One region of the Phyllobacterium sp. genome, then DNA from elsewhere that is predicted to be linked to it. Evidence: riboswitches for the same ligand, from Rfam matches in the RefSeq annotation. Region 1 holds a riboswitch; each other region holds the start of a gene.

Region 1 (7,796 bases):
GGCGCGCGAACTGCTCGGCGATGGCGAATTCATGGAAATCTTTGTCGATACGCCGTTTGAGGAATGTGCGCGGCGCGATCCGAAAGGCCTCTATGCCAAGGCGCTGCGCGGCGAGATCAAGAATTTCACGGGCGTCGATTCGCCTTATGAAGTGCCGGAAAATCCCGAGTTGCATCTGAAAACGATTGGCCGGACGACGGAAGAGCTTGCCTCGGAGGTCGAAAACCTGCTTGCTGAGCGTGGCATCATCTTCAACTACGACCAGAGTTCGTGGTCGATCTGAGCAGAGTCATGCAGTTGGCCATCACCTCCCTCTGGACTGCCGCCCGTCCGGCACGTTCGTCTGAACCCGGCAGGGTGGAGGCGAATGCATGACATTCCATAGTGGCCTTCTCGCTCTCTTCGAAAAGGCCGCGATTGCTGCCGGTCAGGAAGTCTTGCGTATTTACGAGGAAGGCTGCGACGTCGAACTCAAGGACGACAAGTCGCCGGTGACGGCCGCTGACCGCGCCGCTGAAGCACTTATTCTTGAAGCACTGCGTTCGGCAACGCCTGACATACCCGTCGTGGCCGAGGAAGAAATCTCCGCTGGTCATGTGCCCGGTGATCTCGGTGAGCGCTTTTACCTCGTAGACCCGCTCGACGGTACGCGTGAATTCGTAAGCCGTAACGGCGATTTCACCGTCAATATCGCCTTGATAGAGCATGGGGTGCCAATCCTGGGCGTGGTCTATGCGCCGGTTCGCGGCTGGCTGTTTGCCGGCGGTCCGGAGGGGGCGCAGCAAGTTGATGTCAATCAAAATGGAACCGTCGCTGCACGACAAGACATCGCCTGCCGTTCGGCGCCGCACGCATTGACTGCGGTCGCGAGCCGCTCACACCGAACACCCGAGACCGACGCCTATCTCGGACGATTCGCCGTTGCTGACTGCGTTTCGGTCGGATCATCGCTCAAGTTCGGGCTGCTGGCGCGAGGGGAGGCCGATATCTATCCCCGGTTGAGTCGCACCATGGAATGGGACACGGCGGCAGGCGATGCCGTGCTGCGCGGGGCAGGCGGCATCACTTTGACTCTCGACGGCAAGCCGCTTACCTACGGCCGGCGCAATCAGGCGCACGACGCCGATTTTGCCAACCCTCATTTCGTCGCGCGTGGAAAGCTTTAGCCCAGCGGCTTGCGCAACAAGATCGTCATCACGAAAAATGCACCGACCGAACTGGTGACAATGCCGATCGGTAGTTCCTGCGGTGCGAGCAACAGCCGTGCCGCAAGGTCGCTGAGCAAGATCAGGATGGCACCAAGGATTGCACAGGCGATGCTGAGACCCGCGTGCAGCTGGCCAGCGAAGCGACGCGCAAGATGCGGAATCATCAGGCCAACAAATCCGATGACGCCCGCCACTGACACGAAAATTGCCGTCGAGAAAGCGCAAACGATGAAGACGACGCTGCGTGTGCGGGCAACGCGCACGCCGAGGCTTTCGGCAGTACTTTCGCCTGCCAGGAACGCATCGAGATTGCGGTGGTTGAAAAGGGCAAAGGTGATGATTGCGGCGAGCCCGAGGATTGCCAGCGGCACATTATCCCAGCGCGCGAGCCCAAGGCCGCCAAGCGTCCAGAAAAGCACCGAATGGGCGGCGCGCTGATCGCCGAGGAACACGACGTAGTTGGTGAGGGCCGCGAACAGGAACGAGACGGCTAGGCCGGCGAGAATTAACCGCTCCGGCCCCTGGCCCTCGATGCGTCGAACGAGCAGCGACACCAGCAAGGCGGCGAGCATTCCACCGCTGAAGGCGGCAATCGGCAAGGTCCAGATGCCGAAGCGGTCGCCGAAGATGCTGATCACCGAGACGGCGCCTGCCGCGGCGCCCGAGGAAAGGCCGAAGAGGAATGGATCGGCAAGGTCGTTGCGCGTCACGGTCTGGAGCATTGCGCCGATGACGCCGAGGCCGGCGCCGACACACAGGGCAAGGATGACCCGTGGCAGGCGCAAGTCGATGACGATTCGTTCGATCGGCGCGGCGATGGTCTTGTCACTAAAGCCGGCGGCATGGCCCAGAGCACCGAATACGTCGGCGAGCGGGATCAACGTGGAGCCATAGGCGATCGAGGCGAGCGCGAGCGCGAGCATGGCGACGACCGCGATAACGAGTAAGCGGGGGTGAACATGCGCCACTCAGAATGCTTCCGGGTGCATGGCGCGGGCGATCTTGCCGATGGCTTCGATATTGGCGGGGCCGGGCGTTATTTCCGCGTAGCGAAGCGCGACGAAGCGTTCATTCTTTACTGCGTCGGTTTCTTTCATCGCCGGATGCGACTTCAGGAAATCGAGAAGCTTCCGATATCCGGCGTCATCCTGATAGTCGAGCAGGACGAGAAATTGCGGGTTGCGGGCAGCGACCGTTTCCCAGGAGGTCGCGCCCCAACTCGTCTCCATGTCCGCCATGATGTTCACGCCTCCCGCCTCGCTGATCAAGGCATTGGGCATCGCGAACCTGCCGGCCGTGAAGGGCTTGTCCTCACCCGAATCGTAAAGGAAAACACGTGTATCGCCCTTGCCTCCGAACTTGCTCTTGATTGCGGTAAGCTCTTCCTTCCAGCCGGACACGAGTTTCTCGGCTTCCGCTTCCTTGCCGAAGATCTTCCCGAGTTTCTCGATATCGCCGTAAAGCAGATCCATCGAAGCGGCTGGACGGTTCTTGTCGAGATGTACGCAACTTTCGGTCAGGACCAGCGTCTTGATGCCGTAGGGCGCGAGCGTGTCAGGGGTGACGTCGCCACCTGGTTTCATGCCGTAATACCAGCCGGCAAAGGAGAGATCTGGGTTGGCCGCGACAAGGTTCTCGATGGTCGGATATTTGGGCGCAAGTTCCGGGATCGATCCCTGCTGCTTCTTGAATGCATTATCCAGTTTGTACCACCCGGTAATCCCGGTCACCCCAACTATCGAGGGTTGGAGGCCTAGCGCAAAGGCCATCTCGCTCATGTTGATGTCCTGTATGACGGCGCGTTTCGGCGGCGCGTCGAAAGTGAGCGGCGCGCCACAATTGTCGACCGTTACAGGAAAAGCAAAGGCCGACGCCGGCAATAACGATAGCGCGAGGGCGATAAGGGCTTTCTTCATAGGATTCTCCTTGTGTGGTCAGATGGACTAGGTCCGGGGGCATCGAACACCATGAGTTCCCGATCCTGATGAGGGTGGCGCAGGCGCAGTACGTCGAGGTCGAACACCTGGCTGACGATGCGCGGTGTCAGCGTTTGCTCTGGGAGGCCGGTGGCAACAACCTTGCCTGCGTGCATGACAGCCACATGCGTGGCGAATGGGGCAACAAGTGGCAGGTCGTGCAGGACGGCAATGGTGGTTACCCCAAGCCCGGCGACGACGGAGAGCAAGGCGCTGCGTGCCTTCGGGTCGAGGTGATTGGTTGGCTCATCGAGAAAGAGGATCGCCGGCTGTTGCGCAAGCGCCCTTGCGAGTTGCACCCGTTGCCGCTCGCCCCCGGACAGCGAACCAATAGTTCGCATCGCAAATGGCGATATCGGCGCAGGCCATAGCATTATCGACGATCTCCTGGTCTTTCGCGGCGCCGCAGACCCCTCGATGCGGGATGCGCCCCAGCGCAACATAGTCGTTGACGCGCAACTGAGCGTCCGGCATGTCGGACTGGCCAACGAAGGCGAACCGGCGTGCCCTTTCGAGCGCCGTCAAGCGGTTGATGTCGCGACCATTCAGGTGGATGTCGCCAGTAGTGGGTTCGGTGAGCCCAGCCAACATGCGCAGCAGCGTGGACTTCCCAGCGCCGTTCGGACCGATAATGGCAAGACGCGATCCGGATGAAACGCTCAAGGTCGCCGCATCAACGAGGCATTTGCCGGCGATTCGATAGCTGACCGTATCAGTGCTGAGTACGACATGGCTCATGATCGGATATTCTCCATGCTGAAAGACCTCATCCCGACACCGGAAGTCGCATCGGGGAAATATGTAATGTTATATCGTATGACTCCGAAAAAATGATCGTGTCAACCGGGTGACCCCGGGAGGACGCAGGCCAAAACCAAAAAAGATAGAGGGCGAAATGCATACCTGTCCTTGGTTTGGACAGGATTGGGAACGCCGACGTCCGGCCGAGATCGCAACACGCAAGCCGCAGCCTACGAAGCGCCGGAGACATCGCATCGCTCCCGGCACACCCCGTCCGGTTCGAATCTCAGAAAGATGGCAGGTCTCCTGGCTCGCGGGTCTCAGCTTTGCCCGGCCTTCCCGATCCTTGGATCAGTGGCATAATCCAGGCAATGCTCGCCGCTTACAGTTGCGGGGGCAGCCACGGTCTCGGTCCCTTTTGGGTACGCCTCACCGTGTTCCCTTTTCATCTCCGGTATTGTCATTCCGGAGAAACCATCGGCGCGGATGCTATGCGGGGATACGGCTGCTGGCAAGCTCGTTTATACGGCAAAAATCTGAAGTGCTAAAAAAAATGGCAACAGCGCATTTTAAGACGTGCCCAAAGAATGAGAGTAGTCTAGGTTTCAATTCGTTTCGCAAGAAACCCGCTGAAAGTACCTCGAGGCGACATGGCAATTTACGCTGCAGTCTACCATCTGACCCATTACAAATATGACCGTCCGATCATGCTTGGACCCCAGGTGATTCGCCTGCAGCCCGCGCCGCATTCGCGCACGAAGGTTCTCAGCCACTCCCTGAAAGTCAGTCCTTCCAATCACTTCGTTAATCTGCAGCAGGACCCATACGGCAATTTCCTCGCCCGTTTCGTATTTCCGGAGCCGGTAACCGAACTGAAGATCGAGGTCGACCTCGTCGCGGACATGACGGTCTATAATCCATTTGATTTCTTCGTCGAACCGGTGGCGGAGACTTGGCCATTCGCCTATCCGGAAGAAATCAGGGACGATCTTTCGATTTACCTCAAGCCCGAGCCAGTGGGCCCGCTGCTCGCCGCCTTTCTTGATACGATCGACCGCAGCCCGACCAATATGGTCAATTTCATTGTCGATCTCAATGCGCGCATCCAGCGTGACGTCGGCTATGTCATCCGCATGGAAACAGGGGTTCAGGACCCCGATACCACACTTGGTGTCGCAACCGGTTCCTGCCGCGATTCGAGTTGGCTGCTCGTGCAGGCGCTGCGTAATCTCGGCATCGCGTCGCGGTTCGTCTCGGGCTACCTGATCCAACTGAAGCCGGACCTCGTCGCGCTTGACGGGCCGGCGGGAACCGACAAAGATTTCACCGATCTTCATGCCTGGTGCGAGGTCTATCTTCCGGGAGCTGGGTGGATCGGCCTTGATCCAACATCGGGACTGCTGACGGGCGAGAGCCATGTCCCGCTCGCCGCAACGCCCCACTATCGCAACGCCGCCCCTATTTCAGGCATGGCGGAGCCCGCCAATGTCGAGTTCGACTTCGACATGCATGTGACGCGCGTTTCCGAACATCCGCGCATCACCAAACCGTTCTCGGATGAATCCTGGGCGGCCCTCGACGCCGTGGGCGACAAGGTCGACGCAATGCTGAAACAGCGTGACGTGCGGCTGACGATGGGCGGCGAGCCAACGTTCGTATCGATCGACGATTTTGAATCCGGCGAGTGGAACACCGACGCGGTCGGCCCGACCAAGCGCGAGAAGGCGGACATGCTGATCCGCCGCCTGCGCGATCGTTTCGCGCCCGGTGGGTTCCTGCATTACGGGCAGGGCAAGTGGTATCCGGGCGAAAGCCTGCCGCGCTGGACCTTTTCGCTCTATTGGCGCAAGGACGGCAAGCCGATCTGGGTCGACCCAAACCTCATTGCCACGGAAAACAGCAAGGCCGACATCAAGCCCGAGGATGCCGAAAAGCTTTTGACCGGCATGGCGGACATACTCGGCGTTGAAAGCGAGATGGTGGCGCCAGCCTACGAAGACCCCGCCGAGTGGATTGTCAAGGAAGGCAATTTGCCGGCCAATGTCGATCCGTCCAACTCGAAGCTCAAGGACCCTGAGGAACGCAGCCGCATGGCTCGAGTTTTCGAGCGCGGCCTTACGCGACCGACCGGCTATGTGCTGCCGGTACAGCGTTGGAACAGCCAGGCCGTTGCCGGTCCGCGCTGGCGAAGCGAGAAATGGAAGACGCGCCGCGGCAAGCTTTTTCTGGTGCCTGGGGATTCCCCTGTCGGTTACCGCCTGCCTCTTGGGTCATTGCCGCATGTGCGGCCCTCGGAATATCCCTATATCGTTCCGGTCGATCCCTCGGTGGAGCGCGGACCCCTGGCCGATTCCATTGCCGAAGCGGCCCAGACGGGCAGAGATGCGCAGCAGGCCGTTGCCTCCTTTACCGCTGCGGAGGGCGGCCTGCAGGAGCGGGTCGAGCAGGAACTCGGAGATATTGGCGGGGCAGTGCGCACCGCGATCTCTGTTGAACCTCGCGAGGGACGCCTCAGCGTTTTCATGCCGCCGGTCGAGGCGCTCGAAGATTATCTCGAACTTGTCGGCGCTGCCGAGGCGGCGGCGGCAAAGCTCGGAATGCCGGTCCATATCGAAGGTTATAGTCCCCCGCAGGACCCGCGAATCAACGTTATCCGCGTTGCGCCGGACCCCGGCGTCATCGAGGTGAACATCCATCCCGCCGCCAATTGGCGCGAATGCGTGGAGACAACGACGGCGATCTACGAGGAGGCGCGGCAGTCGCGGCTGGGCGCCGACAAGTTCATGATCGACGGGCGGCACACGGGTACGGGCGGCGGCAACCATGTCGTCGTCGGTGGCGAGACGCCCAACGACAGTCCGTTTCTGCGCCGGCCGGACCTGTTGAAGAGCATTGTCCTGCATTGGCAGCGACATCCCTCGCTGTCCTACATGTTTTCCGGCCTTTTCATCGGGCCGACGAGCCAGGCGCCGCGCATAGATGAAGCGCGCCACGACAGTCTCTACGAACTCGAAATCGCCATGGCGCAGGTGCCCATGCCCGGGCGCGGCGCGCCGCCGCTGCCCTGGCTGGTTGATCGGCTCTTCCGCAATCTGCTCATCGATGTCACCGGTAACACGCATCGCGCTGAGGTCTGCATCGACAAGCTCTTTTCCCCGGATGGACCGACCGGACGGCTCGGTCTCGTCGAATTCCGCGGCTTCGAAATGCCTCCCAACGCGCGCATGAGCCTTGCACAGCAATTGTTGGTGCGGGCACTGATTGCGCGCTTCTGGAACAAGCCAATCGAAGGCGGATTTGTGCGATGGGGCACGTCGCTCCACGATCGTTTCATGCTCCCGGCCTTTGTCTGGCAGGATTTTCTGGATGTCCTCGCTGACCTGCGCGAGAACGGCTTCGACTTCCGGCCCGAATGGTTCGAGGCGCAACTCGAGTTCCGCTTTCCGTTCTGCGGCGAGATTGAAAAGGAAGGGGTCAAGTTGGAACTTCGCCAAGCGTTGGAACCATGGCACGTGATGGGCGAACAGGGGGCGATTGGCGGAACGGTGCGCTTCGTCGACAGTTCGGTCGAAAGGCTGCAGGTCAAGATGGTGAATTTCAATCCTGCCCGCCACAGCGTTGCATGCAACGGACGCGAAGTGCCACTTCAGATCACCGACATGCAGGGAACAGCGGTGGCTGGGGTTCGCTACAAGGCCTGGCAGCCGCGCAGCGGTCTGCATCCCATGATACCGATCAATACACCGCTCGTCTTCGATATCTACGATCAATGGTCCGGGAGAGCGATCGGCGGCTGCGTCTATCATGTCGCACATCCGGGCGGGCGCAGTTATGATACGTTCCCGGTCAATTCGAACGAGGCTGAGGCGCG
Region 2 (7,796 bases), on a different contig from region 1:
GGCCTGGAATGGCTTGCGACCGACGATCTTGAGGAGAGCCGCTTCCACGGCACCATCGGGCACATGCAACGAGCGAATCATATCCCAGCTGGTCGCGTTGGCGCTGAAGTAAGCGGCCGCACGTTCGCGCCGCTGCAATTTCACGGAGGAAAGCCGTTCGAGATCGCGCTCAAGGAGAGGATCCGAAAAGTCGAGCCGGTCGAGCAGCGAACGAGCGATATCGCCGACGAGGAGCGAGTCAGCCAAGCGGAAATAGGCCCAGGATCCCTCCTGATAGCGGTTGATGAGGCTTGCCTCGAACAAAAGCTTCAAGTGGCGTGACACGCGCGGCTGCGATTGGCCGAGGATGGAGGTAAGGTCAGAAACGGTAAGGTCGCCGCGTGATAGCAGTGCCAGAATTCGCAGACGGCTCGGCTCTGCCGCTGCTTTCAGCGTATCGACCATAAGGTCCAGGTTGAGATCACGCTTGTCCATGCATCAATCCTCAAAAGACATAAAGATATGTTTATGTGACAAACGCCCGATTAGCAAGTTGTTTTTGCCGTGGACGACATTTTTTGCCGCGCCTGAAATAGCTCAAGAATCGTCTAGGATGATGCAATGAGCACAGGAACGAACCGCCAGCGCGCCATCAATAAGGCTTTGACATTGCTCCTACCCGCTGTGCCCTTCTCGGATTCCGAGCCGATCCGGGCCGCGGCGGGCGCCTCGCACATGAAGACGCTGCCGCCTTCGACCGCCGTGTGGCTGGCAACGGTTGCCCATGTGCGCCATCAGCATACTGACTACGACACCCTGCGCGACGACGGCTACGATAAGGACTCGGCGCGGTTCTTCGTGCTCGATGCCATCAATCGGAAATTGACGGAGTGGCGGGCGACGCGCCTGCTTGATCCGGACGCGGACGATCCGAGTTGACGGGCTCTCCATCGTTGCAACCGTTCCAGCCATCCACGAAAACGAGTTCGTCCAGCGGCAAGCGCTTGCGCCATCCGCGCTGTTCCAGTTCCGGTGCCTTATAAAGCTCGTCGACATAGCCGACACACAGATAGGCGACGATCTCGACGTGCTCGGGGATCCCGAGAATGCGACGCATGTCCGCATCGTGATAGATGCTGACCCAGCCGACGCCGATTCCTTCGGCGCGCGCCGCAAGCCAGAGATTTTGCACGGCGCAGACCGTGCTGTAGAGGTCCATCTGACGATTGTGGGTGCGCCCAAGCACGACTCGGCCGCCGCGGGTCCGATCGCAGGTGATGCAGATATTGACGGGCGCCTTGAGGATGCCTTCAAGTTTCAAAGAGGCATAGAGCGCCTGACGTTCGTCCGAGAACATCGCTTTCGCTTCGTCATTGGCGCGGGCGAACGCGCTATGCACCTCCCGCTTGCGCTCCGGATCGCTGATCAGGATGAAATTCCATGGCTGCATGAACCCGACCGAAGGGGCATGGTGGGCCGCATCAAGCACCCGCATCAAGATGTCGTCGGGTATGGGCTTCGGCAGGAACTGGTCGCGCACGTCGCGCCGCGTATAGATGGCTTTGTAGACCGCTGCGCGTTCATTCTCAGAAAAGCGATCGGCGGCAATCGGACCATGGCGTTTATCATGCATTGTTTGCTCCCAACAACGCTTGAAACTCTCGCCGCCGTCCGCGCGGTCCGAGCTATGAGGTCCGGCCGGTCTTCTGACTGAGGTTCATCTGAGCCGCGCGCCTTCCGGATCGAAGTCCGTGGCAACTGCGCGTCCATCCCCTTTACAGCGTTGGGCACGTGCCGGATTTCCACCGGCTTCCCGATTCTCCCGCGACAATTGCCGCAGGCACCGGACCTTGCTCGTCATTCGCCACAATTTTCAGAAACGTGCAAGTCTCACGGCTGATAAATCCATTGCTCGGGAACGCGCACATCGACCTTTTCGCCGCCGCGGATCGTTCCTGGCTTTTCGACCCAGGCGACGATGCCGCGCAGCCGCCGCGAGATGCGGACGAAATCGAGCGCTGTTGTCACGGGGTCAGCCGTCCCTGCATGTTCGCCTATCGAGCGCCCTGCAACCTTGCAAGGGGCGTTCTGCCCATCGACCTTCAGAGTTACTCCGCCCTCGAAAAAGAGGAGCGTGCGGGGTGGAAGCAGGGAGAGCGACGGGACCCCATCAATAAGCATATTGGCGCCGATCCACTCCGCCCTGAGTTCGGCAAGGCCCATGCCCCTAGCAACTTGCACAAGTTCATCCGGGGCAAGTATCGAAAGCTGGCGCTCGTTGCGCATCTCTGTACCGCGCGGGTACCAGGGTTCGCGCCCGCCCGATTTCCGCGTCGATCCGGCATGGAAATCACCGACGATGCCGTCGAAAGTGACCGTGAGTTCGCCTGCTGGTGCTGTAACGAAATCGCCGGAGCGCGCCTCGAACAGGCTGCTCACCCGCCCGCTGAGTTTGCGTGCCGGCAGAATCTCCGTTCCGGTTGAAAAAAGGTCGGTCATCAATGCTCCGTGAAAATCCGAAAGTTCGCCGCATCATATGAAAAAAGTCTGCCAACACCAGCCAGTATGCCTGATGAATGGGTCAAAATCTGTGATGAGAATTCGGTGAACTATTGGCGCTCGGCAACACCTTGGACATGTGGCATGCTACAACCCATCAGAAAGGCGAATCGTCTCCGATTGACAATCGTTATGCGTTCTGCTTTCGTTCTGTTTTTACCCGGGGGTTTGTCGTGAACGCTGAAGTTATGGACGCAGCCATAGATTTGGCGAAACGAACCGCTGGAAAGCGCTTTCACACGGTTCTTGCCGATCCGCCTTGGCGGTTCACCAATCGCACGGGAAAAGTCGCTCCGGAGCACAAGCGCCTCTCTCGCTACGGCACCATGACAACCGACGATATCTGCGCCTTGCCGATCGCGGACCTGACTGCGCAACCGGCGCACCTTTATCTTTGGGTCCCGAACGCGCTTCTGCCGGAGGGGCTCCGGGTGATGCAATCCTGGGGATTTGAGTACAAGTCCAACATCATCTGGCACAAGGTCCGCAAGGACGGCGGTTCCGATGGACGCGGTGTCGGCTTCTACTTCCGCAACGTGACCGAGGTACTGCTGTTTGGCGTGCGCGGCAAGAATGCGCGCACTCTTGCGCCCGGTCGCAGCCAGGTGAACTATCTGTCATCGCGAAAACGCGAGCATTCGCGCAAGCCCGACGAGCAGTATGACCTCATCGAAAGTTGCTCGAAAGGACCGTACCTGGAGCTCTTCGCTCGAGGAACGCGGCCGAACTGGACCTATTGGGGCAATCAGGCCGACGAAGACTACAAGCCGACCTGGAAGACCTATGCCTACAATTCTGCGGCGGAGGCCGCGGAATAATCGAACGTTACAACCGATGACGGAATGCCAATAAGGACGAGCGGGCAAGGGTTGCCGACGCCCCGCAAGACGCGATCGCGCAGCTTGCGCCAGTGGGTCGTGGCCTCGCCGAACTTGTCGCCCACGAAGGCATCGACCCATGCCTGACGGAAATCGCCGGTGCGCTCTGCCCGCGTCAGAATCATTTCCCGCTGCCGCCTGGTCGGAACATAGTTGAAACTGTCGAGCTGCCCGAGTTCATCGACAGCCCTTTCGTCCGCAAATCGCCGCAGGATCGTTCGCATGTCGTTCTGAAGGCTCTCGCCGCGCGTGATAAGCCCGCCGACGGATACGGCCCCCTCGGCATGCAGGCGCTTGAAGCTTTCAAGATCGCGATCGAAGAAAGGGTCCTTGTTGTTCCACTCGATTTCGAGTGCAAAGACCGACGCCTGCGGACCAAAGGCTTTCACGTGATCGATTTCATGGGAGAGAGAGGCCACTTCCCTCTCTTCCTCATATTCGGCCCACCGCACGGTCTTGCGAACACGGATATTGCGCTTGCTCCAGCCGCGTTCAGCGAGACCGCGGCGCAGACGCTGCGTCAGCCGCGCTTCACCACCCCCGGCGGCGACAATTTCGGTGACGGGGATCGTGAGATCGAGCAGCACCGTTTCAAGGTCGTTCTCCGCGCCCGCCATGTCCATGGTGACGATGGCTTCGGCGTGGTGAAGCGGCAAGATATCAAAACCTCGTTCCTTCAGCCGCTCGAACATGGAGCTTTACCGCGTCAGACGCTTGTATGTCGGGCGCTTGGGGTTGACGCTGTCGGGTCCGAGGCGGCGGATCTTGTCGTTCTCGTATTCCTCGAAGTTCCCTTCGAACCATTCGACGTGGCTGTCGCCCTCGAAGGACAGAATATGCGTGGCGAGACGGTCGAGGAACATGCGGTCGTGGCTGATGATCACGGCGCAGCCAGCGTATTTTTCCAGGGCATCCTCGAGTGCCGATAGGGTTTCGGTGTCGAGATCGTTGGTCGGTTCGTCGAGCAGGAGGACGTTACCGCCGGACTGCAGCATCTTTGCCAGATGCACGCGATTGCGTTGACCGCCGGAAAGATTGCCGACTTTCTGCTGCTGGTCGCCGCCCTTGAAATTGAACGCCGAGACATAGGCACGCGAATTCATCTCGTGCTTGCCGAGCTTGATGATGTCGTTGCCGCCCGAAATCTCCTCCCAGACGTTCTTGTCCGCCTTGAGGTGATCGCGGCTCTGGTCAACATAACCGAGATGCACCGTGTCGCCGATACGGATCGAACCGGAATCAGGCTTCTCCTGACCGGTAATCATCTTGAACAGCGTCGTCTTGCCGGCGCCGTTCGGCCCGATCACGCCGACAATGCCGCCCGGAGGCAGCTTGAAGGTGAGGTTCTCGATCAAGACGCGATCGCCGAAGGACTTGGTCAGATTCTCGGCCTCGATAACCACCTGTCCAAGGCGCTCGCCGGCCGGGATGATGATTTGCGCATCGCCGGGACGCTGATTATTGGCAGCGTCGACCAGTTCATCATAGGCCTTGATACGAGCCTTGGACTTGGCCTGGCGCGCCTTGGGGCTTGCGGCAATCCACTCACGCTCGCGCTCCAGCGCCTTCTGGCGCGAAGCCTCTTCACGGCCTTCCTGCTGCATGCGCTTGGCCTTGGCTTCGAGATAGGCGGAATAGTTGCCCTCATAGGGAATGCCACGGCCGCGATCGAGTTCGAGGATCCAGCCGGTGACATTGTCGAGGAAGTAGCGATCGTGGGTGATGAGCAGCACGGCGCCCGGATATTCGCGCAAGTGCTTTTCAAGCCACGCGGTGGTTTCGGCATCGAGATGGTTGGTCGGCTCGTCGAGCAATAGCAGGTCAGGTTGTGACAGCAGCAGGCGACAAAGCGCGACACGGCGGCGCTCACCACCGGAGAGCTTGGTCACATCGGCATCGCCCGGAGGGCACCGCAGTGCCTCCATCGCCATTTCGACCTGCGATTCCAGATCCCAGAGGTTCTTGGCATCGATGATGTCCTGGAGTCTGGCACCCTCATCCGCGGTCTCGTCGGAATAGTTCATCATCAGGTCGTTGTAGCGGTCGAGGATCGCCTTCTTGTCGGCGACGCCTTCCATGACATTGCCCATCACGTCCTTGTTGGGATCGAGCGCGGGCTCCTGCGCGAGATAACCGACCGTCGCGCCGTCCGCGAGCCACGCCTCGCCAGTGAATTCCTTATCCGCGCCAGCCATGATCTTGAGGATCGTCGACTTGCCGGCACCGTTGGGACCGAGAATGCCGATCTTGGCTTCGGGATAGAAGGAGAGATGAATGTTCTCGAGAACTTTCTTAGTGCCATAGGCCTTGTTGAGACCGGCCATATGATAAATGAATTGGCGTGCCATAACGCGCGTCACTCCGATGTTCGTTTTTCGTGTGAATGAAGTTGCGCCGTATTTAGGGGAAAGGGCCTGCGGTGGCAATGCGCGGGCGCTTTATTTCGCGGCTGGCAGGTAAATGAACCGAATTGTCAAGATAAGCCGCACCGCAAAATGAGCGAAACCGGGCGCGGATATTTCCGTCACCCGGTTTCCCCTCTGGTGCCGCATTCGGGGAGCGTCCTCTTCTCCCTTGAACGGCCATGAAAATGGCAAGATGGGCAGTCGCATCTTCAGCAAAAGCGACGATAGTTTCTAAGCCCGTTTCTTTCGGAGTGAATTTCTGCGGCATGTTTTTGTCGATTGCAAGAGGCTATGCAAAATAAAATTGCACAAAGTTTTCTGTGGTCAATTATTAGGCAGCATCGCGATAATATGTGCGGAATTCATTGGAATTTATTCCGCATTGACTAATCGCGCGCCACCCTTTCAATTGCAGGTGGGAGGCTATGCATGGCATTCGACGACGTAGAAACGATACGCACTGCGACGGGTGCAGCACTAGCGGTTCGGGTCTCGGCCGCGGACGGCCAGCCCCGTGGCATTGTTCAGATTTGCCACGGCGTCAGCGAGCACTCCTTGCGCTATGCGCGCTTTGCGCAGTTCTTGAGCGAACAGGGTTTCCAGGTTTACGCCCATGACCATCGCGGCCATGGGCTGACAAAAGCGCCCGGAGCGCCGGCAGGGCGCTTTGCGGAAACGAACGGGCGCAAACATGTGCTGGACGACGTCGACGCCGTTAATTGCTTTGCTCGCAACCAATGGCCAGCGCTGCCACTTATCCTGTTCGGACACTCGATGGGCGGTCTCGTTGCCCTCAACTATGTTGTCAAACATCCCGAAAATGTCAGCGCCGCCGCGGTCTGGAATGCGAATTTCTCCTCCGCCTCCCTCAACCGCATCGCGCTTGGCATCTTGCGCGCGGAACGCATGTTCCTCGGTTCCGACGTTCCCAGCATGATCCTGCCGAAGCTCACTTTTCGTGACTGGGGACGCAGCATCAAGGGTGCACGCACAGCCTCGGACTGGCTGTCACGCGACCCGGACGAAGTGGATGCCTATCTCGCCGACCCGCTCTCGGGCTGGAATCCGACCGTCAGCATGTGGCGCGACATTTTCGATTTCATGATCTCCGGCACCGACGACGCGTTGCTGGCCACCGTGCGCCGCAGCCTTCCCTTCAACCTGGTCGGCGGCGCCGAGGATCCGGCGACGGCAAAAGGCAGGTCCATAAAAGAGCTGGAGAATCGGCTGTTGCGCCTGGGCTTCACCGATGTCGAGAGCAAAATCTATGCGGACACGCGCCATGAAGGTCTGAACGAGATCAACCGCGAGGAGATCATGCTTGATTTCGCACTCTGGGCGATCCGCATCGCCGAACATCGAACGAAAGAACTGGTAAACAGCTGATCATGCCTGACGCACCCCTCAAAGGTATCCGTGTCATTGAACTTGCCCGCGTGCTGGCGGGCCCATGGGCCGGCCAAATCCTCGCCGATCTCGGGGCCGACGTCATCAAGGTGGAGAACCCTGCAGGCGGCGACGAAACACGCGGCTGGGGCCCTCCCTTCATTACCAGCAGCGAGGGGGAAAATCTTTCCGCCGCCTATTTTCATTCCTGCAATCGCGGCAAGCGTTCGATCACCGTTGATCTCGCGTCGCCTGAAGGCCAGGAAACCGTCCAGACACTTTGTCGGACGGCCGACGTGGTGCTTGAGAATTTCAAGGTCGGCGGCCTCCGCAAATACGGCCTCGACTATGAAAGCCTGCGCCTGGAAAACCCCAAGCTCGTCTATTGCTCGATCACGGGCTTTGGCCAGACCGGTCCCTACGCCGCACAGGCCGGCTATGACTTCATCATTCAGGGCATGTCCGGGCTGATGTCGGTCACGGGCGAGCCCGACCGCGAGCCGCAGAAGGTCGGCCTTGCCGTAGCGGACGTCTTCACTGGCCTTTACTCGGTCATCGCCATCCAGGCAGCACTCGCGCATGTTGCCAA
Region 3 (7,796 bases), on a different contig from region 1:
TCTCGATGAAATCAGCGCTTAAGACGGGGCGTCACGCCCATGACCTCCACTTGGCCTCGATGGTCATCGCCATGCGCTTGCCCGTGATGATGCTGGAATCCATGAGCGACAAGGCGGGCGGCGTGGAAACGCATCGGGCCGTTTCCGAAAAGGTCGCTGCCGCGGTGGACGGCGTCGTCTCGGCGCAGATTTCACTAATGAATTCGGGAGCGACATTCTGGTTCGACATCATGCGTGGAAGGTCGCCCGCGAGCCTCGTCTCGGAGGCCGCCAACAAAGCGACGGCCGCGGCGTTAAGGCCTGGACGAAAGACGTTGCGGGCCAACTACAAGCGGCTTTCGCCCGGAGGGGCTTAATCAGCTTCTCCATTAGCGCCATCATACCTTCTTTGGCTCTGATCTGCCGAAATTAAGGTCCTAGCGGCCCAGGTATGCGGTTCTGGCATGGGGCCCATGCAAATATGCAAGGGTTCCTGCTGTAAATGCGACATGCCATGGCGAAATTTCATGATCAATCTTTAAGCAAAAAGCGCATTTCATCGGCAACAACAGTTTTCCTTTCGAGGTCGCCCAAATGCTCTACATTTTCAACCGCAATAACCGCGTGCACATTTCGTGGAATGCAACCGAAAAGCGCAACGTTCCTTCCAGCAATGCGAAGAGCGGCATCGGATCGGCATTGTCCTTTATCTGGACTCGCTCGGCCGGCTGATCCACGGCACTTCATAGGAGTCCGCGTGAACCGCTGCCTTGGAGGTGGCGGTTTTTCTTTGCTTGCGATTTCGTCGCCGACCGCAAAAAACCGCCCTGTCCGTGGTGGAACAGCGCGGTCTTTGCCAAGTTACGCATGGCAGTCCTGCCCAACTTTACGCGGGCAGAAAGATACAGCTCCGGTACGCAGTACCTGATCCGGAGCGGGAGCGTGTTTGAGCTCACCCGTAAAGTTTTAGCCGGACATCGTTACCGCGAGGTTATCGAGAGCTTAAGCAAATCTAAATTTGCGGTTTTTCCGCTGAGATTCCTGTTGAGCATTCACGCTTCGCGCTTGGCGTCACGCAAAAAGTTTATGATGCCGGAAAAATCGGATCCTTCGTTACCCGCCGCGCCGTATTGCGCATAGAGCGCTTCGGCATGGGCACCAAGCGGCGTTGCCGCACCGACGCTTAGAGCCGCCTCCTGCGACAATTTCAGGTCCTTCAGCATGAGGGCGGCGGCAAAGCCTGGCTTGTAGCCGTTGTTTGCCGGAGACGTCGGCACAGGTCCGGGTACAGGACAATAGGTTGTGAGCGACCAGCACTGGCCTGAAGACGTGGATGCGACGTCGAACAAGGCCTTGTGTGACAGGCCCAGCTTTTCAGCCAGCGTGAACGCTTCGCCGACACCGATCATCGAAATGCCGAGGATCATATTGTTGCAGATTTTGGCGGCCTGGCCATTGCCTGCCTCGCCGCAATGAACGATCCGTCCGGCCATCGGCTTCAGGACGGGTTCAGCCTTGGCAAATGCTTCATCCGAGCCGCCGACCATGAAGGTAAGGGTGCCTGCCGCGGCGCCGCCAATACCTCCAGACACCGGCGCATCGATGGACAACAATCCATGGTCCTTGGCGATTGCGTGCGCCTTGCGGGCAGAGTCGACGTCGATAGTCGACGAATCGATGAACAGAGCGCCGTGCTTCGCACCCCGCGCGATGGCTTCGTAGACCGAAAGCACGTGCTTGCCCGCCGGCAACATGGTGATGACGACATCGGCATCGGCGACAGCGGCCTGCGCGCTCGCAGCGATCGTCACGCCGTTGCCCTCGGCCGCGGTCAGGTTCTCCGTGATGAGGTCGTAGCCAAGGACCTTGTGACCTGCCTTGACAAGATTGGCGGCCATCGGATTGCCCATATGTCCAAGACCGATAAAAGCGATTGTCGTCATCGCATTTCTCCTTAGTTTTTGATTTCAGCGGCCTGTCATATGCCGCGCGATGATCACCCGCATGATTTCGTTCGTGCCTTCCAGGATCTGATGCACGCGCAAGTCGCGCACGAGCTTCTCGACGCCATAGTCGTGCAAATAGCCGTAGCCGCCATGGATTTGCAGTGCCTCATTGGCGATATCGAATCCCTTGTCGGTGACGAAGCGCTTGGCCATAGCGGACCATTTGGACGCGTCGTGCGCCTTTCGGTCAAGCTTCGATGCTGCCGTGTAAAGCAGCATGCGCGCGGCGGAAAGCTCGGTCTCCATATCGGCCAGCTTGAATTGAAGCGCCTGGAACTGGTTAATTGCCTTCCCGAACGCCTTGCGCTCGCTCGCGTAAGCAAGCGCCTTGTCGAGGGCCGATTGTGCGCCGCCAAGCGAGCAGGCCGCGATGTTGAGCCGTCCTCCGTCGAGCCCGCCCATGGCAATGCGGAACCCATCACCTTCCTCGCCGAGCCGGTTTTCAACAGGGACGCGGCAATTCTCGAAAATGACCTGGCGGGTGGATTGCGCGTTCCAACCCATCTTGTATTCATTGGCGCCAAACGAGAGGCCAGGCGCATCCTTTGGAACGACCAGCGCGGAGATGCCTTTTGGTCCGTCCTCACCCGTGCGCACCATTGTCACGTAGATATCCGAATCCCCTGCGCCTGAGATGAACTGCTTGGCGCCGTCGAGAACGTAATGATCGCCGTCACGCACGGCGCGGGTCTTCAGCGCGGCGGCGTCGGAACCGGAGTTCGGTTCGGTCAGGCAATAGCTTGCAAGCCAATCCATCGATGTCAGGTTCGGCACGAGGCGCCGCCGCTGCTCGTCACTGCCGAACGTATCGATCATCCATGTTCCCATGTTGTGGATGGATATGAATGCCGAAAATGCCGGACAGGCGGCGGCAAGTGCCTCGAAGATCAGCACCGCGTCGAGCCGTTTCAGGCCTGAGCCGCCAACATCCTCGCGAACATAGATGCCGCCCATTCCGAGCGGTCCGGTTTCGCGAATGACATCGGCGGGGAAATGCTTGTCACGATCCCAGGCCAGCGCATTGGGCGCCACGCGGTCGGCGGCAAAGGCGCGCGCCATGTCCTGGATCGCCAGTTGATCCTCATTGAGTTCGAACTGGCCAGCCGTCGAATCTATGCTGCTATCCATGGCTACCTCCCAGCATTTCTTATTGTCCGCCACTCTAACCCAAGCTTCCCAGTGCGCAACGTTTTGAGTGGGGCTAGGAAGAGAAAGACATATCCGCTACTCAAAGCCCATGACGCGCGCAATCATGTTGCAGGGAACAGGTTCAGATGTTGGGAAATCCGTCCTGGTGGCGGGCCTGTGCCGGCTTGCGCGCAAGCGGGGGCTGCATGTCCGGCCATTCAAGCCGCAGAACATGTCGAACAACGCGGCGGTAAGCGACGACGGCGGCGAGATTGGCCGCGCGCAATGGCTGCAGGCGCTCGCCTGCGGCGTCCCGTCCTCGGTCCACATGAATCCGGTGCTCCTGAAGCCGCAGTCAGAGACCGGGAGCCAGATCATCGTTCAGGGCAAAGTCTGGGGGCAGGCGAAGGGCAGGGACTATCAGAAGCTCAAGGGCCAACTGCTCGATGCGGTCATGCAATCCTGGGAAATTGTCCGCAAGGGTGCCGATCTCGTCATCGTCGAGGGGGCAGGATCGCCGGCCGAAATCAATTTGAGGGCAGGCGACATCGCCAATATGGGTTTTGCCACCCGCGCCAATGTGCCGGTCGTCCTAGTCGGTGATATCGATCGCGGCGGTGTTATCGCATCGATCGTCGGCACTCATGCGATACTGTCGCCCGAAGACCGCGCCATGATCATGGGCTATCTCATCAACAAGTTCCGCGGCGACGTATCGCTGTTCGACGAGGGCCTGAAATCGATCACCCGTTTCACGGGATGGCCGTCTTTCGGTGTCGTGCCGTGGCTTAGAGATGCCTCGAGATTGCCCGCCGAGGATTCCGTGGTGCTGGAGCGGTTGGTCAAAGGTAGGCGGCGCGCGCTAAAGATTGCCGTGCCTGTGCTGGATCGCATCGCCAATTTCGACGACCTCGATCCGCTCATCGCCGAGGAAAACATTGAGGTCGTGTTTGTCAAAAGTGGCGAAAGGCTGCCAGCCGACGCTGGTCTCATGATCATACCGGGTTCCAAGTCGACGATCGGCGATCTGTTGCGGTTCCGTGAGAATGGGTGGGACAAGGACCTTGACCTCCACCGGCGTCGCGGCGGCTCCATCATGGGGATCTGCGGGGGCTACCAGATGCTCGGACGCACGGTGAGTGATCCGGAGGGTATCGAAGGCGCGGTGAGAGGAGTCGAGGGCCTCGGCCATCTCGACATCGACACGGTCATGGAGCCGGAAAAGACGGTTCGCAACACCGCGGCGCATTCCCTGCAGTTCGATGTGCCGCTCAGCGGCTATGAAATCCATCTTGGCAAGACGACCGGTCCGGACTGCAGTCGCCCGACGACAAGGATCAACGGCGTCGAGGACGGCGCGATGTCCAGTGACGGCAAGGTATTCGGGACTTATATGCACGGGCTTTTCGCTTCCGATGGCTTCCGCTCCGCCTTGCTGCGCTCGCTCGGCATCGAAGCGAATACGTTCGACTACAAAGCGGGTGTCGAAGCGGCGCTCGATTCGATAGCCGATCAATTGGCCGAAGTCCTCGATGTCGAGCCGCTGTTGACAGCTAAACGGCTGGCGTGACGCGGCGAGCTCCAACAATGTCGCAGTTTCGTTTGACATTCCGCGTGCTTGGTGAATAACGTTCCATCAATGATTGGTTCCCGTTTTGGCCAAAGGCCATGGGATCAAAAGGGAATGCGACGGCCGTACCCATCAGGGCGGCCCAACCGTAGCCGACCCCGCGACTGTAGAGCGGTGAGGATTTGTGCCAAGGCCTGACGCGAAAGCCGAGGGCAGCCACTGGGAAACCGGGAAGGCGGCATCGATCCTGCGACCCGCGAGCCAGGAGACCTGCCAGTCATAGGGCAATGGTGCCCAAAACCGAAGGGGATCGTCCCTTCTGGCCCTGCACGGAGGTTGTTATGGCTGCACGTACTTCGACTACGATTTCTCTCCCGCTCGCAACACGTCTGACGACTGCGGTATTTTCGTTGATGCTCGGCGTGTTCATCATCTACGGCGTCGGTCTTTCCCATTCCGAAACGCTGCACGACACTGCACATGATACCCGCCATTCATACGGATTCCCCTGCCATTGAGGTTGGAGCCGGCTGAATGAAATGATTCGGCCGCCACCGCTTAAGCATTGAAAACTGTGGGTTAATTGGTCCGGGTGTCGCTTCGACAGCCCGGTGTCTTGATTTGGGATTGGGAGAGACCTCGATGTTGGTCAAATATCTTCTGGCTACGATCGTAGCCGGTCTGTTCGCTGGTATTCTTTTGACGCCGGCAATGTATGTGCGCAGCGTGCCGCTCATTCTGCACGCGGAAGAATATGAAAATGCTGCAGGGGGCCATGAGCACGAACACGCCACCACGCCCGCCACGACTGGTGAGACTGCGCCAGCCGTAGCGCCCCACACTCATGAAGAGGAAGAGGCGAGCCCGGCACTGCCATTCGGCCGTCTGGGCAACACGCTGCTGATCAATCTTGTCGCCGGTGCGGGTTTCGCCCTGATCACTGGCGCCGCAGCGCTTTTCCTTGGCCGCAGGATCACCCTGCAAAACGGAATCTACTGGGGCCTCGCCGGGTTCTTCATCTTCAACCTTGCGCCCTCGTTTAGTCTTGCGCCAGAGCTCCCGGCCATGCCGGCCGCTGATCTTGCCGCGCGGCAGGCCTGGTGGCTGGTTACCGTGCTCCTGACGGCCGGCGGCGTCTATTTCATCGTGCTGCGAGAAGAGATTTGGGCTCGGGTGCTTGGCCTTGTGCTCATCGTCGCGCCGCATGTCTACGGTGCTCCGGAGGCCGAGGATCTGACCTCCGCCGTGCCGCCGACGCTCGCTTCCGAGTTCGCGGTCTCGACACTTGCCACCAACCTTTTCTTCTGGGTGGTGCTCGGTTCGGCGCTTGGATTTGCCATTCAGAGCTACGCTGCTTCGGAGCTTGAGGCCTGATGACCATGCTGGAGCGCGGCGTCACCTTTGTGCTGGGCGGCGCGCGTTCCGGCAAATCCTCCTTCGCCGAAGGGCTGGTCGAAGCGTCCGGCCGTGAGGCGATCTACCTGGCAACGGGCAGGGGGTGGGACGCTGAAATGTCCGATCGCATCGATCAGCACAGGGCGCGGCGCGGCAGCTTGTGGACGACAGTTGAAGAACCTCTCGATCTTGTTCCAGCGCTGGAGGTGCACGCAGCCGAGGGCACGGCGATCCTTGTCGATTGCCTTACCCTGTGGGTCACCAATCTGATGATGGCGGAGCGCAATGTCGGTGCGGAAACCGCCAAACTCGCCGCCGCGCTGCGGCACCTTGAAGGCGCTGTCATATGCGTGTCCAACGAGGTGGGACTCGGCATCGTTCCGGAGAACCGCATGGCCCGCGACTTTCGCGATCATGCCGGCTGTCTTCACCAAGCCGTGGCAGCTGCCGCGGCGACAGTCTATTTCGTGGCAGCCGGTCTGCCGCTCAAAATGAAGGGATAACACCATGCAGGGTCAGAAGATTCCCGCAACAGTCATCACCGGCTTCCTTGGTTCGGGCAAGACGACGATGATCCGCAATCTGCTCGAGAACGCCGATGGCAAGCGCATCGCGCTGATCATCAATGAATTTGGCGACCTCGGCGTCGATGGCGGATTGCTCAAGGGCTGCGGTATCGAAGCGTGTCGCGACGAGGATGTGATTGAACTCAACAATGGTTGCATTTGCTGTACGGTCGCTGATGACTTCATCCCGACCATGACCAAGTTGCTCGATCGACCCGATCGTCCGGATCATATTGTCATCGAAACCTCCGGCCTTGCGCTGCCGCAACCTCTGGTCGCCGCCTTCAACTGGCCCGAGATCAAGACACAGGTGACCGTTGACGGCGTGGTAACCGTCATCGACGCCGCCGCGGTCTCGGAAGGGCGTTTTGCCGATGACCACGACAAGGTCGATGCGCAGCGCGTGCAGGATGAAGCGCTCGACCATGAGAGCCCGCTCGAGGAATTGTTCGAGGACCAGATCCGCGCGGCAGATCTCATCGTTCTCAACAAGACCGATCTTATCAGCAGCGCAGACCTCGACGGAGTGAAAAGCGACGTGCAGGGTCGTTCGCACCGCCCCCTCAACATGATTCCGGCGAGCTTCGGCAAGATCAGCAATCAGTTGCTCCTCGGGCTTGGCATCGGTACAGAGGAAGACATCGCCAACCGCAAATCGCACCATGAAATGGAACACGAAGCGGGCGAGGAACATAGCCACGATGAGTTCGAGAGCTTTGTCGTCGGCCTTGGACCGGTCGCGGAGCCAAAATCCTTTGTCGACAAGCTCAAGGGCGTGATCGCTGATCACGACGTTCTGCGTCTCAAGGGCTTCGTCGATGTTCCCGGCAAGCCGATGCGCCTCGTTGTGCAGGCCGTGGGTTCGCGCATCGAACACTATTTTGATCGCAGCTGGCACCCCGGCGAGGAGCGGCAGACAAGGCTCGTTGTGATCGGCCTCCACGATATCGACACGGCCGCGATCGAATCCGCTATGAACGCGGCGGCCGTCTGACAAGGAAGACCGATGCATCTCCTGCTAGCCCAAAAAGGCACGATAGCCGAAGGCACCGAGGCGATCGATCTCGGCCAGACGCCGGGAGATGTATTGTTCCTTTCCGCCGCCGATACGGAGCTGACAAGCCTCGCATCGGCACAGCGGCAGAATGGCGA
Region 4 (7,796 bases), on a different contig from region 1:
CGATCTGGCGACCCCGCCTTCACGACATGCGGACGTGCTGAATGCCCTGCCGGAGGGATCGTTCGCGCTGATCCAGAAGCCGATGGGCAGCGATCTTAGGGAAGCGTCCGAAATCCTGAAGATTTGCCGCGAGCGCAATATCACTGCCGCCGTCAACTTCCAGCTGCGGTTCGCGCCGATGATGCTGGCACTGAAGGATGCGATCGCGCAAGGATGGCTCGGGGACGTCATCGATTTCGACGCCTGGCTCGCCCTCGATACGCCCTGGTCGCTCTGGCCGTTCTTGGCAGGACTGCCCCGGGTGGAAATCGCCATGCATTCGATTCATTATATCGATCTTATCCGGCAAGTTCTCGGTAACCCGCTTGGCGTTCACGCCAAGACGCTGGGTCATCCGAACCACAAGGTGGCGCAGACGCGGACAAGCGCTATTCTTGATTACGGCGACACAGTTCGCTGTGGGCTTTCGATCAACCACGATCACAAGTTCGGCCGCAAGTTCCAGGCCTGCGAGTTCAGGATCTGCGGCACCGAAGGCGCCGCCTACGTCAAGCTCGGGGTCAATCTCGACTATCCGCGCGGCGAGCCGGATGTTCTGATGATACATCCGAAAGGGACTTCGGACTGGGTTGACGTCCCGCTCACGGGAGCATGGTTCCCAGACGCTTTCGTCGGACGCATGGCCAATCTGCAGCGCTTCGCCAGTGGCGAAGACAAGGAATTGGTCAGCTCCGTCGAGGATGGCTGGCAGACAATGGCGCTGGTCGAGGCGGCCTATCAATCCAGCGCCGCACCGGCGACGCCGCTGGCAAAATTGGCGGAGGCGTGAATGGCCGAACAGGCAATATACTTCGAGGACTATGAACTTGACCATGTTCGCGTTACGTCCGGGCGGACGATCACCGAAACCGACTTCGTGGTACACGCCGGTCATACCGGCGATTTCTTCCCCCATCACATGGACGCCGAATTTGCCAAGACGACGCCGTTCGGCCAGCGCGTTGCGCATGGCACGATGATCTTTTCGATCGGTGTCGGGCTCACTGCCAGCCTGATCAATCCGGTGGCATTTTCCTATGGCTATGACCGGCTGCGGTTCGTAAGGCCGGTATTCATCGGCGATACGATTCGAACACGGGTGACCATCAGTGCCAAGGAAGACGACCCGAAACGACAGGGCAGCGGCCGCGTGGTCGAACGCTGTGAAGTCCTCAACCAACGCGACGAGGTGGTTCTTGCCGCCGATCACATCCTGATTGCCGAGCGCAAGGCATCGGGTGCATGACAGACATGACGAGTGTCGAAATGGAGGTTTGAAATGACAGGCAAGCTTGCGGGCAAGCGCGTTCTCATCACGGCGGCGGGGCAGGGTATCGGCCGGGCATCGGTCCTCGCCTTCGTTCGCGAAGGCGCGATCGTTCACGCCACCGACATTAACCAGCAACTTCTCGATGCTTTGCCCAAGGAGGCCAATATCACTCCGCGCAAACTCGATGTGCTGAACACCGATGAAGTCAACGCGGTGATCGGCGATATAGGCGCGGTCGATGTCCTGTTCAACTGCGCCGGATTTGTTCATGGTGGCTCGATCCTCGAGATGCCGGACGCTGATCTCGACTTTGCCCTCGATCTCAACGTCCGGGCGATGATCCGCACGATCAGGGCGGTGCTGCCGGGAATGCTCGAGCGCAAGGAGGGGGCGATCATCAACATGTCGTCCGTCGCCAGCAGCGTAAAGGGCGTGCCCAACCGCTTCGCCTATGGGGTGACGAAGGCCGCGGTGCTCGGGCTCACCAAGGCAGTCGCTGCCGATTACATCACGCAGGGCATCCGCTGCAACGCCATCTGCCCAGGGACCGTCGAGAGCCCATCGCTTGAACAGCGCATGCGCGCAGGTGGCGATTACGAGGCGACCCGCGCGGCGTTCATCGCGCGCCAGCCCATGGGGCGTCTCGGCCTGCCCGAGGAGATTGCGGATCTTGCCGTTTATCTTGCCGGCGCGACCTACACCACCGGCCAAGCATACAATATCGACGGCGGCTGGACCGTCTAGAATGAGGGCAGGGCGGGACGGTCACGGCCCCGCTGCTACGACATCTACAAAGGAATGAGCAATGAAGTTTTTGCGTTATGGCGCCCCTGGGCAGGAAAAGCCCGGCATCCTGGATGGCGACGGCCGGATCCGCGATCTGTCAGGAAAAGTCAGCGACCTCTCCGGGGCCGCGCTTGACCCCGAGACGCTGGCAAGGCTCAGCGAACTCGATGTCGAGGGCCTGCCGGTCGTCGCAGGGAATCCGCGCCTCGGGCCATGCGTTGCCGGCACCGGCAAGTTCATCTGCATCGGCCTCAACTATGCCGATCATGCCGCCGAATCCGGCATGGCCGTACCGCCCGAGCCCGTCATCTTCATGAAGGCGACATCCGCCATTGTCGGACCCAATGACGACCTCGTCATTCCGCGCGGTTCTGAAAAGACCGACTGGGAAGTCGAACTTGGCGTGGTGATCGGCCGAACGGCAAAATATGTCAGCGAGACGGAGGCACTCGACTACGTCGCCGGCTATTGCACGGTCCATGATGTCAGTGAACGTGCATTCCAGATCGAGCGAGCTGGCCAGTGGACCAAGGGTAAGAGCTGCGACACGTTCGGACCGACGGGTCCCTGGCTCGTTACGAAGGACGAAATCGCCGACCCGCAGAACCTCAAGATGTGGCTGACGGTCAATGGCGAAACGATGCAGAACGGCTCAACGAAAACCATGGTCTATGGTGTCGCCTTCCTCGTCTCGTATCTCAGCCAGTTCATGAGCCTGCAGCCCGGCGACATCATCTCGACCGGTACGCCGCCCGGCGTCGGCATGGGCATGAAGCCGCCGCGCTATTTGAAAGCGGGAGATGTCATCGAACTTGGAATTGAAGGCCTTGGCAACCAGAAGCAGGTGGCGCGCGCCGACGTTTGAGGCGCGCCGCTTCGATTAATTGATTTGAGAGGCATATTGTGACCCGCATCACCGATCTTCGCGTATTCGATATCCGTTTCCCCACTTCGCAGGGCCTTGACGGTTCCGATGCGATGAACCCGGACCCGGATTATTCGGCGGCCTATGTCGTGCTGTATACAGATAAGGATGGCCTCGCCGGGCACGGCCTCACGTTCACCATCGGGCGTGGCAACGAGATTTGCTGCCTGGCCATCGACGCCATGAAGCATCTCGTCATCGGCCTCGAACTCGACTGGGTGAAGGAAAATCCGGGACGCTTCTGGCATTTCATCACCGGCGATAGCCAGCTTCGCTGGATCGGTCCCGACAAGGGCGCGATGCACCTTGCTACCGGCGCTGTCGTCAACGCGGTCTGGGATCTTCTCGCCAAGGAGGCGGCGAAACCTGTTTGGCAGCTCGTTGGCGAGATGACGCCGGAAGAAATCGTCAATATCGTCGATTTCCGCTATCTGACGGACGTGCTGACCCGCGATGAGGCGCTCGACATTCTGCGCAAGGCCGATGCCGGCAAGTCAGAACGCATCGCCGCACTCAAGGCCGAAGGTTATCCCTGCTATACGACCTCCGCAGGCTGGCTCGGCTATTCCGACGAGAAGTTGCGCCGGCTTTGCCAGGAGGCTGTCGATGCGGGCTTCAACCACATCAAGATGAAAGTCGGCCGCGATCTTGAGGATGACATCCGCCGCCTGACGATTGCCCGCGAGGTGATTGGGCCGGATCGCATTCTGATGATCGATGCCAACCAGGTCTGGGAAGTCAACGAGGCCATCGATTGGGTGAAGAAGCTTGCTTTTGTCAAACCATTCTTCATCGAGGAGCCGACGAGCCCGGATGATGTCGCCGGTCATCGCAAGATTCGCCAGGCAATCAAGCCTGTAAAGGTCGCGACGGGCGAGATGTGCCAAAACCGGATCATGTTCAAGCAGTTCATCGCCGAAGGTGCCATTGACGTCGTGCAGATCGACTCCTGCCGCATGGGCGGGCTCAACGAGGTGCTGGCCGTCCTTTTGATTGCGGCAAAGTACAGTCTCCCCGTTTGGCCCCATGCAGGCGGGGTTGGCCTCTGCGAATATGTGCAGCACCTGTCCATGATCGATTACGTCGCGGTGTCGGGCACCAAGGAAGGCCGTGTCATCGAATATGTCGACCATCTGCACGAGCATTTCATCGACCCGTGCAATATCCGGAACGCGGCCTATATGCCGCCGTCAATGCCGGGATTCTCCATCGAGATGAAGCCGGAATCGATCAAGCAATATTTGCACCGCCCCATGGTTTGATCGGCATCGGCGCGTCAGATTGAACGTGTGTCGCACGATGCATGCGTCGCGCGATTTCACCGAAATGCAGCGTGTCGCCGTTCGTAAATGCGATGTCGTTTCCGCGCCTATCCTTTTTCACAGCCGGATGCTTTTATCGCGACACTTGAGGTGCCGCCTTTCTAGGGAAGGCGGAGAATTGGGAAGCCGGTTAGAACCCGGCGCTGCCCCCGCAACGGTAGTGGAGTAAAACGCGGCAAAACAGCCACTGGGAGTGCACCCCGGGAAGGCGCCGTGAAGCCCGAAAGGCAACTCCAGAGCCCGGAAACCAGCCCTGAGGGAAAACCGACTGATCGCGGTGGGCGATCAAGGAGCATGGCTTTGTACGGGCGCCGATTGATTGTTGTCTGTACGGACGTTCTTCTCCGTCACCACCAGTCAGTTCTTTGCAAGATTAAGGCGAGGACGCGACATGGATATTCGCAATGAACTTCTCCGGGACCTCCGAAACCGGAAACCGGGCTACGGACTGGAACAGGCCTTCTACTCAGATCCCAACTACTACCGTCTCGACATGGAGACCATCTATTACCGGGATTGGCTGTTTATCGGCCATGATTGTGAAGTTGCTAAGCCGGGTAATTATTTCACGGTGCAGGTCGGCGATTATCCTGTCGTCATCGTCCGCGATCGCCAGGGCCAGATTCGCGCGTTCCACAATTCCTGTCGCCATCGTGGCTCACGCATCTGCGCCGGTGAAAAGGGGACCTCGGCAAAGCTTGTCTGTCCCTACCATCAGTGGACCTACGAGCTTGATGGACGCCTGCTTTTTGCCCGCCAGATGGGCGACGATTTCGATGCGAACCAGTTCAGCCTGAAGCCGGTGCACTGCGAGAGCGTCGGCGGCTATATCTTCATCTGCCTTGCGCAGATCGCGCCGGATTTCGCGCCGACGCGCACATTGCTCGAACCTTATCTCGCGCCGCACCGACTGACGGAAACCAAGGTGGCATTCCAAAGCTCCATCGTGGAGAAGGGGAATTGGAAACTCGTCTGGGAGAACAACCGCGAGTGCTATCACTGCGCCGGGAATCATCCCGAACTGTGCAAGACCTTCCCGGAAGCGCCGAGCGCTACGGGCGTTCAGGGATCGAAAAAAGATCCTGAAATGGTAGCACACTGGGACAAGTGCGAGGCTGTAGGCTTGCCAAGCTTGTTTCGCATTGCCCAGGATGGCCAGTATCGCGCGACCCGCGTCCCACTGATCAATAACGCCGAAAGCTATACGCTTTCAGGCAAGCGCGCTGTCGGCCGTCAGCTCAGCGACGATGTCAACGCCAAGCAAATCGGTTCGTTGTTGCTCTACCACTATCCGACGACCTGGAACCATATCCTCGGGGACCACGCGATTTCATTCCGCGTCCTGCCGCTCGGCCCGAACGAGACGCAGGTCACAACCAAATGGCTGGTTCACAAGGATGCGGTCGAAGGCGTCGACTACAATGTCGAAGAGCTTACGCATGTGTGGCTCGAAACCAACGATCAGGACCGCCGCATCGTCGAAGAAAATGCATTCGGCATCCGCTCTCCCGCCTATGAGCCTGGCCCTTATTCGGTCGAACATGAAGGCGGCGTCCTGCAGTTCCTCGAATGGTACAGCAACGCCATGGAGACGCGGCTTTCCGGTGATCAGAAACTGAGCAGGGTTGCTTGAAATGAACATGGGCCTTCCCCAGAACTATCCGCACCTCGACCAGATGCAGCCGTGGAATGACCGGTTGCATCTCCTGGAGTCTCTTTCGGTCGTCGAGGAAGCGCCCAATGTGAAGACTTTCACGTTCCGGTCGGACAATCATAACTGGTTCCGCTATGAGCCGGGCCAGTTCATGACATTTGAACTGCCGGTTCAGCCAGAGGCGATGCTGCGCACCTATACGCTGTCATCGAGCCCGTCGCGGCCCTTTACCGTCGCCGTGACGGTAAAGGCTCAGGAGGGCAGCATCGGTACCCGCTGGATGCTGGATCATCTCATGCCGGGCGTGCGGATCAAGGCCTTCGGGCCGCTTGGCGACTTTTCGATGCGCAAGCATCCCGGCGCCAAGTACCTCTTCATATCCGCTGGTTCGGGTATCACACCGATGATGTCGATGACGCGCTGGATGCATGATTGCGCGCCGCAGAGCGATATCAATTTCGTCACCTGCGCGCGGCGACCGAGCGACATCATCTTCCGCAAGGAGCTCGAATATCTGACGAGTTGCATGCCGAACCTCAAGCTTGCCTTCCTGATCAAGGAGCACGAAATGGGCCAGGTGTGGACCGGCATCCGCGGCAGGCTCGAGGCGCCGAGGCTCCCGCTTCTTGCACCGGATTTCAAGGACAGGACTATTTTCTGCTGTGGGCCGGAAAGCTTCATGCGCGACGTGCGCTTCATGCTCGAAGCATCGGGCTTCGACATGGCGCACTATCACCAGGAAAGCTTCGGCCCGGCTGCAGAGCCCGTCTTACCAATGCTGGACGATATTTCCACCGCCGCGGCGGAAGCGAGTGCAACCGTAACGTTTTCGATGTCCGGCATGGACGTGCCCTGTGCGCCGGGCGAGACAATCCTCAAGGCGGCGCGTGGCGCCGGCATCCGCATCGCCGCCGCCTGCGAGTCCGGCCTCTGCGGAACCTGCAAGGTCATGAAGCTCGCTGGTGACGTCGACATGGACCACAATGGCGGCATTCTCGACGAAGAGATCGACGAGGGCTATATCCTCGCCTGCTGCTCCAAGCCCCTCGGCAATGTCGAGGTCGAGGCTTAGGCTCTGCGCCCCTAGAGCAATCGATCGCATTCAATCGAGAGGGACGCGCATGGAGGACTGCCCGCTGTGGCAGTCCCAATGCGAGATTCCCTGCCTCAGAACACCACGGTTTTGTGGCCGTTGAGCATGACGCGGGATTCAAGGTGCTTCTTGACCGCCCGGGCAAGCACCCGGCTTTCGATATCGCGGCCGGTGGCGACGAAGTCCTCGGCGCTCATCGCGTGGCTGACCCGCTCGGTCTCCTGCTCGATGATCGGGCCCTCGTCGAGGTCGGGGGTGACGTAGTGGGCGGTGGCGCCGATCAGTTTGACGCCGCGCTCATGGGCCTGGTGATAGGGCTTTGCCCCCTTGAAGCTTGGCAGGAATGAGTGATGGATGTTGATCACCTTGCCATAGAGCCGCTTCGACAGATTGTCGGAGAGGACCTGCATGTAGCGGGCAAGGATGACGAGGTCGGCGCCGCTGTCCTTGACGATCTTCAACAGCGCTTCCTCCTGATCGCGCTTGTTGTCCTTCGACACCGGCAGGACGTGATAGGGGATGCCCTCGTGCGCGGCGAAGCGGCGGCTGTCCTCATGGTTGGAGACGATGGCGGCGACCTCGGCATCGAGCCAGCCGACGCGGATCTGGTAGATCAGGTGCTGCAGGGCATGGTCGAACTTCGACACCATGATGATGATCTTCGGCTTCTTCGCCTGGTCGATAAGGCTGGTCTTCATGTCGAAGCG

Evidence for each region. A riboswitch is a leader RNA that binds a small molecule or an ion and turns the genes downstream of it on or off. The one in region 1 is predicted to bind cobalamin.
Region 2: another riboswitch for cobalamin. It lies ahead of bluB (5,6-dimethylbenzimidazole synthase); the one in region 1 lies ahead of AAAB35_RS20260 (ABC transporter ATP-binding protein).
Region 3: another riboswitch for cobalamin. It lies ahead of AAAB35_RS18865 (CbtB-domain containing protein); the one in region 1 lies ahead of AAAB35_RS20260 (ABC transporter ATP-binding protein).
Region 4: another riboswitch for cobalamin. It lies ahead of AAAB35_RS18740 (aromatic ring-hydroxylating dioxygenase subunit alpha); the one in region 1 lies ahead of AAAB35_RS20260 (ABC transporter ATP-binding protein).

The regions. Positions count from the first base shown of each region.
Region 1 is NZ_JBBNAM010000299.1:10,200-17,995, forward strand. It holds gene cysN (sulfate adenylyltransferase subunit CysN) at 1-283, shown strand, start outside; gene cysQ (3'(2'),5'-bisphosphate nucleotidase CysQ) at 372-1,166, shown strand; gene AAAB35_RS20245 (iron ABC transporter permease) at 1,163-2,131, opposite strand; gene AAAB35_RS20250 (ABC transporter substrate-binding protein) at 2,177-3,124, opposite strand; gene AAAB35_RS20255 (ABC transporter ATP-binding protein) at 3,121-3,525, opposite strand; gene AAAB35_RS20260 (ABC transporter ATP-binding protein) at 3,431-3,922, opposite strand; cobalamin riboswitch at 4,204-4,419, opposite strand; gene AAAB35_RS20265 (transglutaminase family protein) at 4,576-7,796, shown strand, end outside.
Region 2 is NZ_JBBNAM010000380.1:1,108-8,903, forward strand. It holds gene AAAB35_RS25565 (metalloregulator ArsR/SmtB family transcription factor) at 1-474, opposite strand, end outside; gene AAAB35_RS25570 (DUF2293 domain-containing protein) at 601-918, shown strand; gene bluB (5,6-dimethylbenzimidazole synthase) at 851-1,612, opposite strand; cobalamin riboswitch at 1,658-1,842, opposite strand; gene AAAB35_RS25580 (molybdenum cofactor sulfurase) at 1,870-2,478, opposite strand; gene AAAB35_RS25585 (MT-A70 family methyltransferase) at 2,712-3,356, shown strand; gene AAAB35_RS25590 (BglII/BstYI family type II restriction endonuclease) at 3,326-4,108, opposite strand; gene ettA (energy-dependent translational throttle protein EttA) at 4,115-5,764, opposite strand; gene AAAB35_RS25600 (hypothetical protein) at 5,817-6,089, opposite strand; gene AAAB35_RS25605 (alpha/beta hydrolase) at 6,251-7,207, shown strand; gene AAAB35_RS25610 (CaiB/BaiF CoA-transferase family protein) at 7,210-7,796, shown strand, end outside.
Region 3 is NZ_JBBNAM010000275.1:2,410-10,205, forward strand. It holds gene AAAB35_RS18840 (hypothetical protein) at 6-356, shown strand; gene AAAB35_RS18845 (hypothetical protein) at 574-711, shown strand; gene mmsB (3-hydroxyisobutyrate dehydrogenase) at 1,032-1,922, opposite strand; gene AAAB35_RS18855 (isobutyryl-CoA dehydrogenase) at 1,947-3,113, opposite strand; gene AAAB35_RS18860 (cobyric acid synthase) at 3,223-4,683, shown strand; cobalamin riboswitch at 4,741-4,976, shown strand; gene AAAB35_RS18865 (CbtB-domain containing protein) at 5,025-5,201, shown strand; gene AAAB35_RS18870 (CbtA family protein) at 5,326-6,057, shown strand; gene cobU (bifunctional adenosylcobinamide kinase/adenosylcobinamide-phosphate guanylyltransferase) at 6,057-6,581, shown strand; gene cobW (cobalamin biosynthesis protein CobW) at 6,586-7,638, shown strand; partial or broken gene cobN (cobaltochelatase subunit CobN) at 7,651-7,796, shown strand, end outside.
Region 4 is NZ_JBBNAM010000272.1:47,546-55,341, forward strand. It holds gene AAAB35_RS18715 (Gfo/Idh/MocA family oxidoreductase) at 1-829, shown strand, start outside; gene AAAB35_RS18720 (MaoC/PaaZ C-terminal domain-containing protein) at 830-1,285, shown strand; gene AAAB35_RS18725 (SDR family oxidoreductase) at 1,319-2,053, shown strand; gene AAAB35_RS18730 (fumarylacetoacetate hydrolase family protein) at 2,115-2,960, shown strand; gene AAAB35_RS18735 (L-fuconate dehydratase) at 2,999-4,282, shown strand; cobalamin riboswitch at 4,414-4,613, shown strand; gene AAAB35_RS18740 (aromatic ring-hydroxylating dioxygenase subunit alpha) at 4,734-5,975, shown strand; gene AAAB35_RS18745 (hybrid-cluster NAD(P)-dependent oxidoreductase) at 5,977-7,068, shown strand; partial or broken gene purU (formyltetrahydrofolate deformylase) at 7,164-7,796, opposite strand, start outside.